DNA from 2 places in the Bacillus sp. XB1 genome. Region 1 is predicted to be linked to the other one. Evidence: riboswitches for the same ligand, from Rfam matches in the RefSeq annotation. Region 1 holds a riboswitch; the other holds the start of a gene.
The links. Region 1 has a riboswitch for S-adenosylmethionine ahead of ACK1U5_RS02110 (hypothetical protein). Riboswitches for the same ligand answer to the same signal wherever they lie in the genome.

Region 1 (3,425 bases):
TAAGATGTAATGACTCAAATGCAAAAAAATCTTCGCAAATTTTTCCGATCAAGTGTAGATGTTCACTCAAAAAATTCCACTGTAACGCTTTAGGAAGAAAATATGTTTCATATTCTTTACTTCCCCGTACTACCTCATCAACTTCTCTTTCACAAATTCCTCTTATCAAGTAGTCATTTCTTAACTCTATTTGAATTTGCTGAAATGTTTTACTACATTTTTTCAATTGAAGTAAACACGTAACATACTTCCGAAAAAGTTCGCCGTCATACTGAATACAGTTTATAATACGGTCGACTTCATTCATAATGTACGAGCCTTTTCTTCTATTTGTAATAACCATTTTTCACGCTTTGATACTTTACTCGTTTTCACAGATTGAAACACTGAACGTTTTATATCGCGAATGCCACAAAAACGTAAAACACCTCTCTTCATCATAATCCAATCTGCTGATCGATATAATAGTGCGACGTACCATAGGGGCGAGTCTAACTTATTAATAACCCATGCTTTTTTCCCTTGCAATAATCCTTTCGACAGAGCCCCTTCATATTTATAAGCAAATCCAGCTACGAAAATACGATCGATAAATCCTTTTAAAATTGCTGGCATCCCCCACCACCATATTGGATAGATGAATAAAAGTGTATCTACTTCTTCTACTAACGTTCTGTACCGAGCTGTTTCTTCTTCATTTACTAAATCACGTCTTTTCTTCTCTTCATTAAATACGAGGACTGGATCAAATTGTTCTTTGTATAAATCAAGCAGCGTAACTGAATGATTTGTTTCCGGTAGTCCTTTTTGCACATGATTGAAAATCGCCGCGTTAAAACTTGAAGGATTAGGATGAGCGTATACAATTAGTACGTTCACTACATAACAACTCCCTCTATACATTAAAGTTTCTCCTTCTTTAACATCTTCTCTACAATTTGCACGTTTTTCGAACTTTGCAATAATCGATTCAATAATATAAGTAATTCTTCTTTTTCTAAATCTTTCAGTTTCTCTTTAACTGCACTCTCACCAGCACCTTGAATATCATAAACAACTGCCGCCATATGCTTACAAAGATTCTCATATGGACATTCGCAGCTACTTTCTGAAAAATCTTCGAGATCGATAACTACTTCATAATTTCCTGCATTTCCAGTAACGAAAGCAAACACTTTTTTATCATGTATTTCAACATCTTCTACATGTCCATCTTCATAATATTCATATCCCTTATCTACAATGTACTTTGGGATCCATTTCGTTATATCTTTTAATAAGTAAGCGTACATAATTGTACCCCTTCCTTTAATTCCCTTTTGACTTCAAAAATCCTGTATGTTATTCTAATAACTGTCAAATAGCAAGTCTATATGACAAAACGACTGACACCTATTCGGCGAAGGTGTCTCTTTTCATTTGCAGCCGATATGAATTGCCTCTTTCAGGCACATTCAATTTTTGACACTACACACTCAACACCATTCCCTGTATCAGGCTGCTTTAGCAGTCTTTTACTCTACATACTCCGTTATTTTAAGAAAAAAAGAGAGCTTAGCTCCCTTTTCTCGCCTTATACAATACCCCTTTTTCAGCATAGAGATATTCATCAGCTAATGTAATTTTCCCATCCAGTTTTAGTTCGTCTAATAATCTTGATAAATAAAATTGATGCAACATCTTTTTCGTGAATTTTCCTTCATGATGCGAAACGATATGTTCTTGAATATCTAACAATGATATCGGCTTATCTTGCTCTATCATATATTCATAAACTGTACTACGCAGTTTTACGTATTTTTCGAGTGTCACAGTAATGCGCAACCCCTTTCTTCTTAATATAAATTTTCGTAATCGGTTTTTTTGCAATAAAAAAACCTCTCCGATAAGAAGAAGTTACGTATATATCTTCGTCTTATCTCCCAGAACAAATATGTTCTGCTGGAATTAGCACCTGCATCGCGGTTGCTGGGTTTCATCGGGCCAGTCCCTCCACCTCTCTGGATAAGAAAATATTCACTTAATTCTTACTATACGTAATTCCACTTTAATTGTCAAATAAATATAACAAATTATATTTTCTTCCTTACTGTTCATACTACCCATATACGAACACGCAAGGAGGATTATGAAATGCATCAAAATGCTCGCGGATATGTACAAGATTCTTTTCAATCATTACAAGAAGCTAAAAATTGTTTAGAAGAAGCGCTCGAAACAGTTGAAAAAGATTTTAATCGCGCTCGTATTGAACAATCACTTTATGCTGTTGAACAAGCTATTCAACGTTGCGAGTACACCGTTCACATTTTAGAAAAAGATTAAAAACTTCCCATCAATTGATGGGAAGTTTTTTCAAATGGCATACTTCATAATTATTGCCGTTATAATTAAAAAATATACAGAATTAGCAATTTCTAAAATTCCTACTTTTATAATAGAAATTTTTTTGCCATACAACACAATTGCTCGAATGACACTTGGTATAAAAATAAGAGAACACCAGGGATTAATCACAAATATGATTATTGTTAATACGATATGATATCCCCAAGATATAAGACGATACTTCGGGTTATTTTTTTCACGAATCATCGTTTTCACATAGAACGTACTACCTAAAAAGTATAAAAATGAAATAAGTGCAATGAATATAGCTGTATGATCGATTTGCTTCATTGAAAAGGAATAACTAATTAATCCACCGATACAAAACACAATAATCGCACAAATATCATTTAATAGTGCTCTTTCATTTTTTTGACGAGCGTAATACATATTCACTATAAATAATGGAATCATTACTATTACGAATAAAAGAATTCGCCACTCATATAATAAAGAAATCATCCCAAATAGGAACGCAATGCTGAAATAAACAATGGCAGCTTGTAAAAACTCTTTTTTTCGTCTTTGCTTTATGTATGTAAGAAATGGATACGTGGCTAAATAGATAAAAAACCACGCTAAAAACAATGGAATATGATAAATAGTAGGTTTCCCAAGTATGACACTTAATAAAAAAGGAATAACAAGCATAGCCCATGCACCATGTTGCTTCGGAATAACTAACTTCATTAACTATACACCTCCCTTTTGAAAAAAGTTCTCACCTACCATTATACAAATAATTTTATATAATAACGGATGTATATTAAATCGATTTTTTGACAAAAAAATGCTCCTTACAATATGTAAGAAGCATGAAAGAGGCAAACGAATATGTAAGTCGCGACCCTACCTTATATGAGTATGCTTTTCTATGTCACGTTATGCTCATCTAATATACCGTATTTCTTTTTAAATCTTGTAAGAATCGTAATCCATGAAGTACTAAATAGTAATAAGAAAATAACATTCGAAATCGCATGGCTCAAATCAAAGTAAAAACTTGCGATATAATACGAAATGACAGTTTCCCACGT
Region 2 (3,425 bases), on a different contig from region 1:
CGCTCTGCTGCAATAACAAACTCTCGTTGTTTTAAAGACAATACTTGTGCTCGAATGAGACGAGCCATTCCAATCCATCCCGTTAATGCAAGGGCGATAATAATGGTGAAAAGACCTGGTTTCATAACAATTAATAGTAAAATAACAATTAATAAATATGGGATGCCGTATAATACTTCAATTCCTCTTATAATCCACTCATCAATTAACGTTCCAAGGCGATTACGCCCTCTCACATATCCACTAAATCCACCAATCAGTACACCGAGCCCTATATCGAGGGCAGCTGCTACTAATCCAACTGTTAGTGAAATCTTCCCACCAGCCCAAGTACGTGCCCAAATATCTCTCCCTAGATCATCTGTTCCAAACCAATGTTCACTACTCGGCGGTAAATTTGTTGCCTCTTTTACTTGTTCACTCGCAGTAAATGAAGTTAAACTTTCGCCAATAAGCGAGAAAACAATAATTAGCAATAACGTCACTGTTCCTAAAACTGCGATTGGATTCGATATAAACTTACGAAACACTTCTTTCTTTCTGCTAATCGTTTGCTGATTTTTATTTATCGTTAATTCTTTTTTCTCTTCATTTGTTAATAACTGGTCATTAATTTCATAAGCCCCCATCTAAACATCCCCCTCCTTACGTAATAGAACGAATACGTGGATCAACAATACGGTGAATAATATCTGTAATGAAAATACAAGTAATTAATAATGCACTATAGAAAATTGTTGTTCCCATAATCACCGGATAGTCTCGGTTAAAAATACTATCTACAAAATATTTTCCTAGGCCAGGAATTGAAAAGATTTTTTCAATAACGAAAGTCCCCGTTAAGAGTCCAGCCATTAACGGTCCAACAAATGTAAGTACTGGAACAATCGCATTTCGAAGAGCGTGTCTTATAATAATCTTCTTAATTGGTATGCCTTTTGCTCTTGCTAACTTAATATAATCACTCTGCAGTACTTCGATCATATTAGAACGAACAAACCTTGTAATCACTGCGATTGGCCCTAACGCTAACGCAAAGGATGGCAATACTGTATGTTCGAATGTTCCCCAAGAGGCTACTGGTAAAAGCTCGAATTGAATAGCGAATACTTGTATAAATAGTGGTGCTAAAATAAAACTTGGAATAGAAATACCTAGAATTGCGAGCAAACTCACACTATAGTCAATTACTTTCCCATGATATAGAGCAGCAAATGTACCTGCAGCAATTCCGACTAACAACGAAATAACAAGTGCTTGTAGACCAATAATTGCTGATGGACCAAAGCCAGTTGTTATAATTTCTGATACACCTTGCCCGGTTGATTGAACAGATTCACCAAAATCAAAATGAACTACACCGTCTAAATAAGCCACATATTGATTCCACAACGGTTCATCAAGGTGATACTTCGCTCTCATGTTTTGGATCACTTCTTCAGGAAAGATTTTTGCATCTGATGAAAATGGATCCCCCGGAATAATATGCATAATTAGAAATGTCACCGTCGTAATAACCCATAGCGTGAACACCATAACTGATAATTTTTTAATTACATACACTTCAATAACCCCCTAAACACATATATTTACTTAGTTTTATGAACGTACTTTTTCCATTACTCCCTTTTCTCTTTTTAGAATACAAAAAGCCTTGATCTTAAAAAATAAGATCAAGGCTTAATAAACAAAGGCCCATCACTTATCTTTCAAGACTTGCTTGCTGGAATTAGCACGGTGTTCCTACTACAGAACCCGCTGCTGAGGTGTCATAGGGCCAGTCCCTCTACCTCTCTGGATAAGTAAATTGCTATATTATTATTTGGTTCAAATTGTATATTTCGAATTATAATTCTGAAAAAATGAAAAGTCAATCAAATTGGGTATATTTAGAAAAATCAGTTTTTAATCCATTTATCGAAATTACATTTTTCAGCTTATAATAAAAAGAAATGATGTTAAAGGAGTTATAAGATGGACCCCTTACTTCTTGCTACTATAGGATTACCCTTAACAATCGTTATACTTGTCATCATCGGCTTCTATAAACTCTTTATTAAAAAGAAACGTATTACTTTTTTATACTCCTTTCGATAATATTACCGGGCAAACTATTTCCGAATTTCACGAAGAGCAGAAGGTATTAGTATCCGAGGATGAAGATGAAGATGAAGACGGAGATGGTAATAAGAAAAAATAACCTTGCACAGGCAAGGTTATTTTTTCGTTTCTGCTTGAAAACGTTTATAGTATGTCGATGCTGTTGCAAAATTAATTTCTATATCACGAATCAACGATGAATCTTCTTCTTTAGCTAACTTCTGTAATTTTTTCATTGCTTGCTCCGATTCATTCAAGAAACCAACATATACTTCATGTTCTTGCTCTTTCGACTTCGGAACACGAATTTCTTTACGTATATGATCAATATCTTCTAACATGCTCGTTGTTACCTTTTGCACATCTTCTTTATATGTAGCAGTCGTTATTTCCTTACCGCCCTTTTCTTTTGCTACTTCAAATAACTGCAGTGCTTTATTAATTTCTTTATTCATTTTCATATCGTATTTTTCATGTACTGCACGGTATTCTTTCATCTCTTCTGTTTGTTCTGTAGATTGCTCTACCTTTTCTTTCGGTTCTTTCGTATCTTTATTTCCATTACATCCTGCTAGAAGGAGCATTCCTCCCATTACGGCAATACCCAAAACCTTCTTCATCTCTTCTTCTCCTTTTATCTACAACTATTACTCATTATAGTTTCTTTTATCTCCACTTGTTATTATACCGAGAACATCCTACTTTTTACACTTAAGACGACACCGTAATATATATACCAACATGTTTGTCACAGTATCGTCACTTTATACAAATAACTTTTGCAATGCTTTACTACATCACCTTACAAAACTGTATGAGGTATTTCAAAGAAATGAAAAAAGAACTGATTCAAACATTCCCTTTGAATCAGTTCTTTTTTGTTAAGCCTCTAGATTTTGTTTTTGCTGCAGTTCAAACTGTTTCTCACTTCTTCTGGCCATAAATAGATAACATAACACTGCTCCTACTTCACAAAGCGCAATAACAATACCCATCGGTAATGCTGTATTACTTCCACCGATACCTACTAGCGGAGCAACAAGAGCTCCTGAAATAAACTGTAATAAACCTAATAAAGCTGATGCTGTTCCTGCAGCTTGTTTCTGATTTCTCATCGCTAATGAGAACCCAGTTGTTGATACAACCCCGACACTTGATACGACAAGGAATAACGAACATAAAACACCAATTAAACCTATTCCTAGTACGATTGTCAGTAGTAAAGATAGGCCACCAACAGCTGCGATAATAATACCCGCAACAAATAATGTCTTCTCATTCACTTTCCCCGCTAAACGACCCGTTACCTGACTAGCAATAATAAT

Region 2: it holds a riboswitch for S-adenosylmethionine, as region 1 does, so the genes downstream of both, ACK1U5_RS26520 (ABC transporter permease) here and ACK1U5_RS02110 (hypothetical protein) in region 1, are expected to answer to the same signal.

The regions. Positions count from the first base shown of each region.
Region 1 is NZ_JBNRIL010000001.1:423,629-427,053, reverse strand. It holds gene ACK1U5_RS02125 (group-specific protein) at 1-307, opposite strand, end outside; gene ACK1U5_RS02120 (NAD(P)H-dependent oxidoreductase) at 304-879, opposite strand; gene ACK1U5_RS02115 (SWIM zinc finger family protein) at 903-1,292, opposite strand; gene ACK1U5_RS02110 (hypothetical protein) at 1,555-1,812, opposite strand; SAM riboswitch class I at 1,913-2,011, opposite strand; gene ACK1U5_RS02105 (hypothetical protein) at 2,134-2,325, shown strand; gene ACK1U5_RS02100 (YwiC-like family protein) at 2,356-3,078, opposite strand; gene ACK1U5_RS02095 (ECF transporter S component) at 3,261-3,425, opposite strand, start outside.
Region 2 is NZ_JBNRIL010000007.1:66,304-69,728, forward strand. It holds gene ACK1U5_RS26515 (ABC transporter permease) at 1-629, opposite strand, end outside; gene ACK1U5_RS26520 (ABC transporter permease) at 646-1,563, opposite strand; SAM riboswitch class I at 1,700-1,805, opposite strand; partial or broken gene ACK1U5_RS26525 (DUF3951 domain-containing protein) at 1,975-2,200, shown strand; gene ACK1U5_RS26530 (hypothetical protein) at 2,217-2,720, opposite strand; gene ACK1U5_RS26535 (multidrug effflux MFS transporter) at 2,982-3,425, opposite strand, start outside.